DNA from 3 places in the Caldimonas taiwanensis NBRC 104434 genome. Region 1 is predicted to be linked to each of the others. Evidence: predicted binding sites of a transcription regulator. Region 1 holds the regulator's gene; each other region holds the start of a gene.
The links. Region 1 encodes FNR, which switches genes on or off when oxygen is low (the NO sensors DNR and NnrR bind a similar motif). Its sites were predicted from a motif close to TTGATNNNNATCAA; they were not measured.
Positions count from the first base shown of each region.

Region 2: a site for FNR is predicted at 1,885-1,898, ahead of CTA01S_RS00650 (universal stress protein). Genes of this name have one in related genera too.
Region 3: a site for FNR is predicted at 1,438-1,451, ahead of CTA01S_RS06190 (type IV pili methyl-accepting chemotaxis transducer N-terminal domain-containing protein). Genes of this name have one in related genera too.

Region 1 covers NZ_BCWK01000013.1:37,596-40,865, forward strand. The annotation lists gene hemN (oxygen-independent coproporphyrinogen III oxidase) at 1-798, opposite strand, end outside; gene fnr (fumarate/nitrate reduction transcriptional regulator Fnr) at 1,066-1,785, shown strand; gene CTA01S_RS11745 (hypothetical protein) at 1,802-2,038, opposite strand; gene CTA01S_RS11750 (hypothetical protein) at 2,088-2,378, opposite strand; gene ccoG (cytochrome c oxidase accessory protein CcoG) at 2,405-3,270, opposite strand, start outside.
Region 2 covers NZ_BCWK01000001.1:120,079-123,348, forward strand. The annotation lists gene CTA01S_RS00640 (CoA-acylating methylmalonate-semialdehyde dehydrogenase) at 1-523, opposite strand, end outside; gene CTA01S_RS00645 (LysR family transcriptional regulator) at 652-1,578, shown strand; gene CTA01S_RS00650 (universal stress protein) at 1,958-2,380, shown strand; gene CTA01S_RS00655 (TetR/AcrR family transcriptional regulator) at 2,387-3,001, opposite strand.
Region 3 covers NZ_BCWK01000005.1:107,816-111,085, forward strand. The annotation lists gene CTA01S_RS06190 (type IV pili methyl-accepting chemotaxis transducer N-terminal domain-containing protein) at 1-1,403, opposite strand, end outside; gene CTA01S_RS06195 (hypothetical protein) at 1,773-2,009, shown strand; gene mepK (peptidoglycan L,D-endopeptidase MepK) at 2,311-2,910, shown strand; gene CTA01S_RS06205 (flavin reductase family protein) at 2,977-3,270, opposite strand, start outside.

The DNA.
Region 1 (3,270 bases):
GATGCGCCGCTGAGGCTTGAATCGCGCTGGCAGGTGCGCATAGCCGTACAAGGCGATGCGGTCCGGCCGCAACTGGCCCATGAGCTCCAGCGTGCGGGCAAATGAGGTCGCCGTCTGTCGTGGCAACCCATAGATCAAATCGGCATTGACCGATTCGATGCCCAGCTCGCGCGCCTGCTCGATCAAACGAGCCACGCTGTCGAAGGACTGCACGCGATGCACCGCCTTTTGCACGTCGGGATCGAAATCCTGCACGCCCAAACTGATGCGATTGAAACCCAGCGACACCAGATGGGACAAGCGCTGCGGCGAGACGGTGCGAGGATCGACTTCGATGCTGTATTCCCCGCCGGGCACCAACCGGAAAGAGGTTCGCAAGACCTGCATCAGCCTTGCGAGTTCCTCGTCGGCAAGAAAGGTCGGCGTGCCGCCCCCGAGGTGCAGCTGGCTGACCGGCTGGTCGCGCCCCAGGACATCGACGTACAACGCGATTTCACGTTCCAGGGCCTCGAGGTATTGGCCCGCCCGCTCGTGATGGCGGGTGATGATCTTGTTGCACGCGCAGTAGTAGCACACCGACTCGCAAAACGGGATGTGCACATACAAGGACAAGGCCGCAGCGCGTCCCCCGACGGCCCCCACCCCACCGGCGCGCTGAGCCAGGGCCTGCGCGAGTTGCGCCGGCCCAAAGGCTTCGACGAATCGGTCTGCCGTCGGATAAGAGGTGTAGCGGGGCCCCGGAACGTCGAAGCGCTGTAAGAGTTCGGGGGCGATCGGCAGGGCGGGATCGTGCGTCATGGGGGCACTGTGCCAGAGCGATCGGCCGACGACTTGATCTTGCTCAAGACCCTGTGCAGAACGCTCCTGAACAATCGGCACATTGCCTGAGGAGCCTCCACCATGCCGTTCGACACGCCCTCCGACGCCAGCCTGGCCCCCCTGTGGGCCCCCTTGGCCGCCTCGACCCAGCCTCCGGCACGGCCGGCCCGCGCAAGCCTCACCCCTCCGATCGTCTCCCAGGACGCGCAAAGGTCCATAATGGACCTCAAGGAGAAGCCGACGCGCATGCTCAAACTCGATTCCCTCAAAGTGGCTTGCTCGAGCTGCAATCTGCGCGAACTGTGCCTGCCCGTGGGCCTGTCTCGCTCCAATCTCGAGAAGCTGGATCAGATGGTGGCCTCGCGTCGCAGCGTCAAACGCGGCGAGGCCTTGTTCCATGCGGGCGACCCGTTCCAGTCGTTGTACGCCGTGCGCACGGGGTTTTTCAAGACCCGGGTGTCTTCGGAGGACGGACGCGACCAGGTTACGGGCTTCCAGATGGCTGGGGAGTTGTTGGGGCTGGATGCCATCAGTCAGGACCGCCATACCTGCGATGCGGTGGCGCTGGAAGACTCTCAGGTCTGTGTGATTCCCTACCATCGACTCGAAGAGCTGTCGCGCGAATTCACCGAGTTGCAGAGTTCGTTTCACAAGATCATGAGCCGCGAGATCGTGCGCGACCATGGTGTGATGCTGCTGCTGGGTAGCATGCGTGCCGAGGAACGCCTTGCCGCCTTTTTATTGAACCTCACGCAGCGCCTGCAGGCGCGCGGTTTTTCGCCCTCGGCGCTGATCCTGCGCATGACTCGCGAGGAAATCGGCAGCTACCTCGGCTTGAAACTGGAGACCGTCAGCCGCACGTTCTCGAAATTCCAGGAAGACGGCTTGCTCGAAGTCAAGCAGCGACAGATCCGTATCTTGAACGAGGACGGCTTGCGCCGCCTGGTCAACAACAGCACCTGCTGAACCGCTGGCGCCTAACTCAGGCATCATCTCGCTGCGGCGGGTGCGCCAGCAGGTGCATCGTCACGCCGGCCAGGATGAAAGCACCCCAGAAGAAAAAGAAGGCCAACGAATAGACCGCCGTGACCGACAGCTCGATCGGAGCCCCTCCGATCCAATGCAGCTCCTGGGGGTCGACCATCGCGAAGACGACCGTCTCGACGACGCCGGCCATCAAAAAGGCCGGCCAGAGGATACTCATCCAAGGCAGTTTCATCGCAGGTGAGCCTCGACGGACCAAGACGAAGGTGGCGCCGCGTGCCGTCTCATTCACCCCGGCCGGTCAGGGCCGAGGCTGGCGTGGCACTGTGGTTGCGAGCCTGTTGCGCAGGCAGCCAACTCCGCTCGGAGGCCGCGCCTGCGCCGGAACGGGTCGCCGTGGCGGAAACGGCGCTACGCTGCAGCACGGGATCGGGATGCCGGATCGCCAGCGTGATGGTCACGACACAGGCGGCAATCACCGCCGCGGGGGCGCCCAACACCAGCCACATCATGGGCTCACGCCACCATGGCGCGCCGGCTCGTTGGGCAAGAGACAGATTGGCAGGTCGGCTCATGGCAGGGGTCTCCCAAGGGTTGCCGCTCAACGCGGCACCAAGAAGGTGGATCGTTCGAGCACGCGATGCTCGGTCTGGCCGCCCTGGGGCAAGCGGTCGATACGAAACTCGATAGGATGGGTATGCCCTCGCAAGGGCTCGGCGTGCTGCGGCGGCAACTGGACGCGCACCACCACCCAACGCGAAGCGGCAGGTTCGACCTCGACTTGAGACTCGGAGGCCAGGCGCAAACCCTCCAGCCCCGAGACGCCGATGCGGTATCGCTCAGGCTGCTCCAGCGCATTCATGATTTGCAAACGATAGACGTTTTCGACGTAGCCATCCTCGACGATGCGCGCCAGCGCCCCGCGGTCGCGGATGACGTCCACTTTGAAGGGGCTGCGCAGCACCAGGCTGCCGACAAAAGCCGCACCGATGAACGCAAGGATGGCGGTGTAGACGAGCACCCGTGGGCGCAGCACCCGCTTGAACATCTGTGCTCGCGTCCAGCCATGGCTCATGCCGTTCTGTGTGGAATAGCGGATCAGCCCACGCGGATAGTTCATCTTGTCCATCACGCCGTTGCACACATCGATGCATGCGGCGCAGCCGATGCACTCGTATTGCAAGCCGTTGCGGATGTCGATGCCGGTAGGACAGACCTGCACGCACAAGCTGCAGTCGATGCAGTGGCCCAGTCCGAGTTGCTTCGGATTGGCTTTGCGGGGGCGGGAGCCGCGGGGTTCGCCGCGCGTCGCATCGTAGGTGATGATCATGGTGTCCCGGTCGAACATCGCACTCTGGAAGCGCGCATAGGGACACATGTACTTGCACACCTGCTCGCGCAGGTAGCCGGCATTGCCATAGGTGGCCAAGCCGTAGAACAAAATCCAAAACCACTCCCAGGGCCCCA
Region 2 (3,270 bases), on a different contig from region 1:
CGCAGGCCAGGGCCACCGGGAACATCCAGCACGGCACCATGCACGGGAAGTTGAAGGGCGTGATGCCGGCCACCACGCCCAGCGGCTGGCGCAGCGTCCAGTTGTCGATGCCGGTGGAGACCTGCTCGGTGTAGTCGCCCTTGAGCAACTGCGGAATGCCGCAGGCGAATTCCACGATCTCGATGCCGCGCGTGACCTCGCCCTGCGCATCGGAATACACCTTGCCGTGCTCGGCGGTGATCATTTCCGCCAGCGTGTCACGATGCTGGTGGAGCAGTTCGAGGAACTTGAACAACACGCGGGCGCGGCGGATCGGCGGGGTGTCGGCCCAGGCCGGGAAGGCGGCCTGCGCGGCGGCCACCGCGGCATTGACGTCCTCGACGCCGCCCAGCACCACTTCCCGCGCCACCGCACCGGTGGCCGGCTGATACACCGGCTGGGCGCGGCCGCTCGCACCGGCCGTGTGACGTCCGGCGATCCAGTGGGCCACGGTGGCGTGAAATGCGGCCGTAGAGGTTCCCATCTCGTTGCTCCTGCGAAGACTTGGCGATGCACCCAGTCTAGGCCGCCGCTGCGGCCCTTCCAAGCGCCGGCGGCTGACCATGTCGTTCAGAATGATGAACAATCGTGACCCAGAAATTGGAACCAATCATGGTGGGCGAGCGCATCGAGAGCCTGTGGGGCCATGTCCATGCCTTGGGCGAGTTGGCCGCGCAAGGCAGTTACACCGCGGCCGCACGCCGCTTGGGCATCTCCAAGGCGGCGATGAGCCAGCGCATCGTCGAACTCGAGCGCGCCGCCGGCGTGCCGTTGGTGCAGCGCACCACCCGTTCGGTGCGGCTGACCGAGGCAGGCCAACAGCTGGTGGACGCCACGCGCGAGGCCTATGCGCAGATCGAGCGCGGTTTCGCCCAGGTGCGCGACCTGGCCGCCCAGCCGCGCGGCCTGGTGCGCCTGAGTGCGCCGGTGGCGCTGGGGCGGCAGCAGATCGTGCCGCGGCTGCCGGAGTTCTTGCGCCGTCATCCGCAGGTGCGCATCGAGATGGATCTTTCCGACCGCCTGGTCTCCTTGGCCCAGGAGGGCTTCGACCTGGCGGTGCGCCACACCGCTGCCCCCCCGGACACCCATGTGGCCTGGACCCTGTGCGAGACCCGCTCCTGGCTGGTGGCCAGCCGGGCCTACCTGCGCCGACGTGGTGTGCCCGAGCATCCTCAGGAGCTGGTGGCGCACGACTGCCTGAGCTATCCGCGGCCCGGCGAGAGCGCGACCTGGTCCTTCGAGTCGGCCCAAGGCCAGCGCGTCACCGTGCCCGTGCGTGGGCCCTTTGCGGCCAACAACAGCGAGGTGTTGCGCGAGGCGGTGCTCGGCGGGCTGGGCTTGGCGGTGCTGCCAGACTTCAGCGCCCAGGCCGCGCTGCAAGCCGGCCGCTTGGTGGCGGTGTTGCCGCGCTGGCGGCCGGTGGGCGCTTTCGGTGAGCGCATCTATGCGATCCGCCCGTACAGCCCGGTGGTGCCGCGCGCGGTGCAGGCCCTGGTGGCCTACTTGCGCGAAACCTTGGCCGCAGGCTTTAGTCCCTGAGGGCCGCACGGCTCGTGCGCCGCCACGCTTTGCGGGGCCCTGCGGTGAAAAAAATCGCCCACCGCGAAGGTGGGCGAGAAAGTCCTAAAAAGGACGTCGTTGGGAGACTGTGATCGTGGTGTGATCATGGGCCTATCGCGCGATGCCTGGCGCGGCATCGGTGCGAGGCCGGCGACTGTCGAGTCCGCCCCGTGTGACAGCACGATTCCACTGTAGCCTGCCCGCTGTGCAGAACCCATCCCTCTGAAGGGGGATGCCTGCGAACGTGCGGCATCGCCTGGGGTCCGAGACAGCCTGCGTATGATCTTGACGCACATCAAGCCCGGCCCCTCGCGGTGATGACAAGCTGTGGGCCATACCCCCTTTCAGGAGCGTTTCCATGAAGATCCTCGTCGCCGTCGATGGCAGCGTCTACACCAAGCGCATGTTGGGTTATCTGGCAGCCCATGATGAACTGTTCGGCAGCGCCCATGACTACACCGTGCTGACGGCCGTGCCGGCCGTGCCGCCGCGGGCGGCGGCCGTGATCGACAAGGAAACGCTGGCCGAGTACTACGCCGACGAGGCCGAAAAGGTGCTCAAGCCCGTGCGCACCTTCTTCGACAAGCAAGGGTTGAAGTGCAAGACGGCGCACAAAGTCGGCCACCCCGGGGAGATCATTGCCAAGGCGGCAGCCAGCGGCAAGTTCGACCTGGTGGTCATGGGCTCGCATGGCCACAGCGCCTTGGGCAATCTGGTCATGGGGTCGGTGGCGACCCATGTGATCGCCCATTGCAAGACGCCGGTCTTGCTGGTGCGCTGAACGGGCTCAGCGTGGCGGCCCGCGCAGGCCGTCGAAGCAGGTCGACAGCAAGGTGTCGATGATCTGTGCATCGCTGTACTGACCGCCGGCCTTCAGAAAGCTCAGCACCGGATCGCAGGCCCGGGCGTACAGGGTGTAAAGCACCACTTCCGGCGGCAGGGCCGGGTTGATCTGCCCGCCGGCTTGGGCCGCGACGATCCAGGCGCCCAGCCGCTCACTCAGCGCCATCAGCCGGTCCATGTACTGCCGGTTGGCGATCAGCGCCTGGCGCAGACTGGAGTTCTGCGAGGGCAGGGAAGGCATCTCGCCGGCGAGCTGAACCTCCATCGTCCAGCGTGCGGTGGCGCGCAGCTTGTCGATCGGCGCCAAATGCGCGTCGGCCTCCAGCGTCGCGGTGAAGTCCAGCGCCCGCTGCAGCACGCGGATCATGGCCGCGGCGGCCAGCTCTTCCTTGGACGTGAAGTGCTTGTACAGGCTCGCCTTGGCGATGCCCACATCGGCGGCCACCTCGTCCACGGTCATCATCTCGAAGCCTTTTTCGGCCAGCAGCCGGTTGACCGACGAGACGATGGCGTCTTCGCGGGCGCGAAGCACCTGTTCCTTGAACGACATGCGGGCCATGGGCTGCATTGTAGACCCGCCGTCAGCAAAGCATACGAATCCGTCGAAGCGCAACCATCGGGTCACACAAAATACCAATCGGTTGAAAATGGAACTGATGGGTAATTTTGCTCGGCGGGTCCCGAAGCGGTCCCTGGACGACTTCGGATCCGGCGGGAGAGGCTTTGGGGGACACCGATACAGGGTCAGGCGTATGGCCATGAAGAAATGGTCGACGGCCACCGCGTTGGGCTTTGGACAGCTCGCACCGGCTTGGGACCTGATCGACA
Region 3 (3,270 bases), on a different contig from region 1:
CAGAGCACCCGCTCGACACCCGGCTCGTCACCGCGCCGCATGGCATCTCGCAGCAGCTGGACCTGAATCTTCAGAAACGCCAGCGACTGGGCGATGGAGTCATGCAGTTCCTGCGCGAGCAGGCTGCGCTCCTGAGCCACGGCTGCTTCCTTACCCAGCGCCTCGGCCCGCAGGCCCTCCATCGCACCGGCCAGATGGGCTGCGAGGGCTTCCAGCAAGGATCGTTCATCGTCACCCAGGGTCGTCTCCTCCCGGAAGAAGATGTCCACTTCGCCCAGCAGGCGGTGCTGCAGGCGCACGGGCACCGACACCAGGGTCTGGTACCCGGCCTGGGCGCAGTGTTCAAGCACAGGCTGCGCCACGTTGGCCGGGCGTACCTTGATGGGAATGATGCGCGTGGCCGCGCCTTCTAGGGCCTGGCCACAATGGCAGCTCCCGGTCTGAACGCACTGCTCCTGTTCCGTCATGAAATGAGGCAGGCAGTCACCTGCCAACAGCAGGTAGCGCTGGTTGGCCTCGTCAGACCAGCGCACAGCCACCGCATCGGCCCGCGCGATGCGTCGCACCTGTTGGGCAAACTGCCGCGCGAGTTCATCCAAGCTGGTGGCCTCGGCCATCATGGCGCTGGTTTCGTACAGCGCAGCCAGACGCTCACGCTGCTGCTGTAGCCGCGCGGTCTTTTCGGCCACCTTGTTCTCGAGATTGGCATACAAGGCCTGCAGCGTCTCGGCCATGCGGTTGAAGCCCTGCGCCAGTTGGTCGAACTCGGCACTGGATCGCTCCTCCACACGCACGGCGAAATCCTGGGCCTGCACCCGCTTCAGGCCCTGCTGCAGGCGGTTCACGGGATTGAGCACCAGGAGGTATCCCGCATACATCATCGCAATACCCACCATCAGCGCCAGCGCCAGAATGCCCAGCTGCACGGCATGCAAGATGGCGGTCCACAGCGAGAGCTGGTATTCGATACCCGCCACGAAGCCATCGATGGCAGCCACGAAGCGATCCACGTCCGTGGTGCGGCCAGGGAGCTGCCCTCCGGTTCGCCAGTACTCCCGCAGGAGCGTCCACTGGCTCTGCACGGATTCGAAACTCTCGCGCGTGGCCTGGCTCCAGGGTACAAACAGCGGGCGGGAAGGATCGCCGGCGCGCAGCAGCGCCAGTCCCTCGTCGAAGCGCTGCAGCCGATCCTCGATCTGGGCGGCCGGCACCCGGCGCTCGACCTCCAGCGCCAGCTGGTAGCTCTTCATGCGCAGCCGCCCCGCCTCGTTGACGGCCGCGGCCCCTCCTTCGATCTGCCAGGTGATCCACAGCGTCAGGCCAATGGACGTGAGCGCAGCCAGCAGGAAGCCCGTGCACAACAGCACGAGCTTGGTGGCCAAGGTCCAGGGGCGGTGTCTCATGACGCCACTCTAGGCAAGGTGGTGCCAGCACGGCTTGACTCAGGTCAAGTCGCCAAATCCCCGTCAGGCGGAAGCCGATTTTGCGCCCATGTGCGGGCCAGGCGGCCCACAAGCCGGGCCTGCTAGCGGGCCCGCAGGGGCAACCACGGCCAACAAAATCGTGCAGTTGATGCCCACACGACCTGCGTCGCTGTCGTGCGGAAACTTGACCAGCGCTTCCCTCGCCAACCCCAAGGCTGGGGGGGGGGTGTCAGGGGTCCCATCCTGGGGTCCTGTGCGGGTGGGGGCTTGCGCGGCCACGGCCACGCGAGACAATGGACCGGCGGGCGACCCTTTCGGCCGCCCCCCTCGCTCATGCAGGAGGTGGATATGGATCGCAAACTGCATCTGCTGGACAGCTTCACGGCCCAGGGGACCGATGGGCGCCTCTACAAGGTCAAGGCCTTCGAGCAACTGGTGCGCGACCCCTCGCTGGCCGATGGCTTGGACCACTGGGAGCCCACGGGAGTGGCCGAACTGCATTTGGACAGTGGCGAGCTCGTGGACATGCGCGCCGATGGGCGCATGCGGGTGGTGGCCACTGGCATGGAACTGGTGCGGCCTTGAACCACCGCCCTCGGCCTCGTCGATAGCCTCAGGGCGCGGCAAATTCACGATCGCCGGCGATCGGTGGTCCGTGCCCCACGCCGCAGCCGAGGGGTGACTGTTACCATGGCGCCTGCTCGAGCCCAGCCACGGGCTCGCAACGGCCGGCGGACCTGGAGGCGACACGGCCTCTTGGATCGGCCCGGCATTGTCTGGCCAGCGAGTAGGCACCATGAAGGACGGCCGTCATTCGTCCGCGATCACGCGGGCGCCATCTCCTTTTGCGCCGGCGCAGGGCATGCGCCGGCGGCTGTTGTGTGGCATGGCGGCAGCGCCAGTGGCGCTGGCCCTGCCGGCGTGGGCCCATGTCAGTGCCGCACGGCCGCCCGAAGGAACTGACCACCCCCTCGGGGGGACACGAGCAAAGCAAGTCTGGGGGTCATTCCATCCTGGCCAGGGGCCCGACACTGCAGACGTTCGCAGGCTGGAGTTTGTGCATCTTCACACCGGCGAGCGCTTGAAGGTCGCGTACTTCGACGCGGGGCAGTACGTGCCCGAGGCGCTGCAAGCCCTCAACCACCTGCTGCGCGACTTTCGCACCGATGAGGTGGCCCCGATCGACCCGGCCTTGTTCGATGTGCTGCATCGGCTGCACGAAGCCACCGGCAGCCGCCGGCCCTTCGAGGTCATCTCCGCCTATCGATCTCCCAAGACGAACGACATGCTGCGCAGCCGCAGTCCTCACAGCGGCGTGGCCCGCACCAGCCTGCACCTGCGAGGGCAGGCGATCGACATCCGCTTGGGCGACGTGGCGCTGCCGCATTTGCGCGAGGCGGCCCTGTCCCTGCGGGCCGGCGGCGTCGGCTATTACGAGCGCTCGAATTTCGTGCACATCGACACCGGCCCCGTGCGCCATTGGTGAGCCAGTGCGCCGCGCGGTCTGGCCCGCCGGGCCTGTGCCCATCGCGGCGACGGGTTCAGCGCAGGCTCACAGCGGCAGCTCGGTGAAATAGCGTCCGCCGTGAAAGATCAGCGGTGCGGCTTCGGGGCGGCGCTGGCAGCGCTCGACCTCGCCGACGAAGATGACATGGTCGCCCTCCTCGTAGCGGCTGCGGTTGAAACACTCGAACAACGCAGCCACGCCTTCGAGCAAAGGGGCGCCGCCGGCGCCTTCCCGCCAGGACAATCCGGCGAAACGATCGATGCCCTTGGTGGCGAAGCGCTCGGCCAGGGCCCTCTGGTCGGCCGCCAGGATGTGGATGGCGTAGTGAGAGCCACGCTC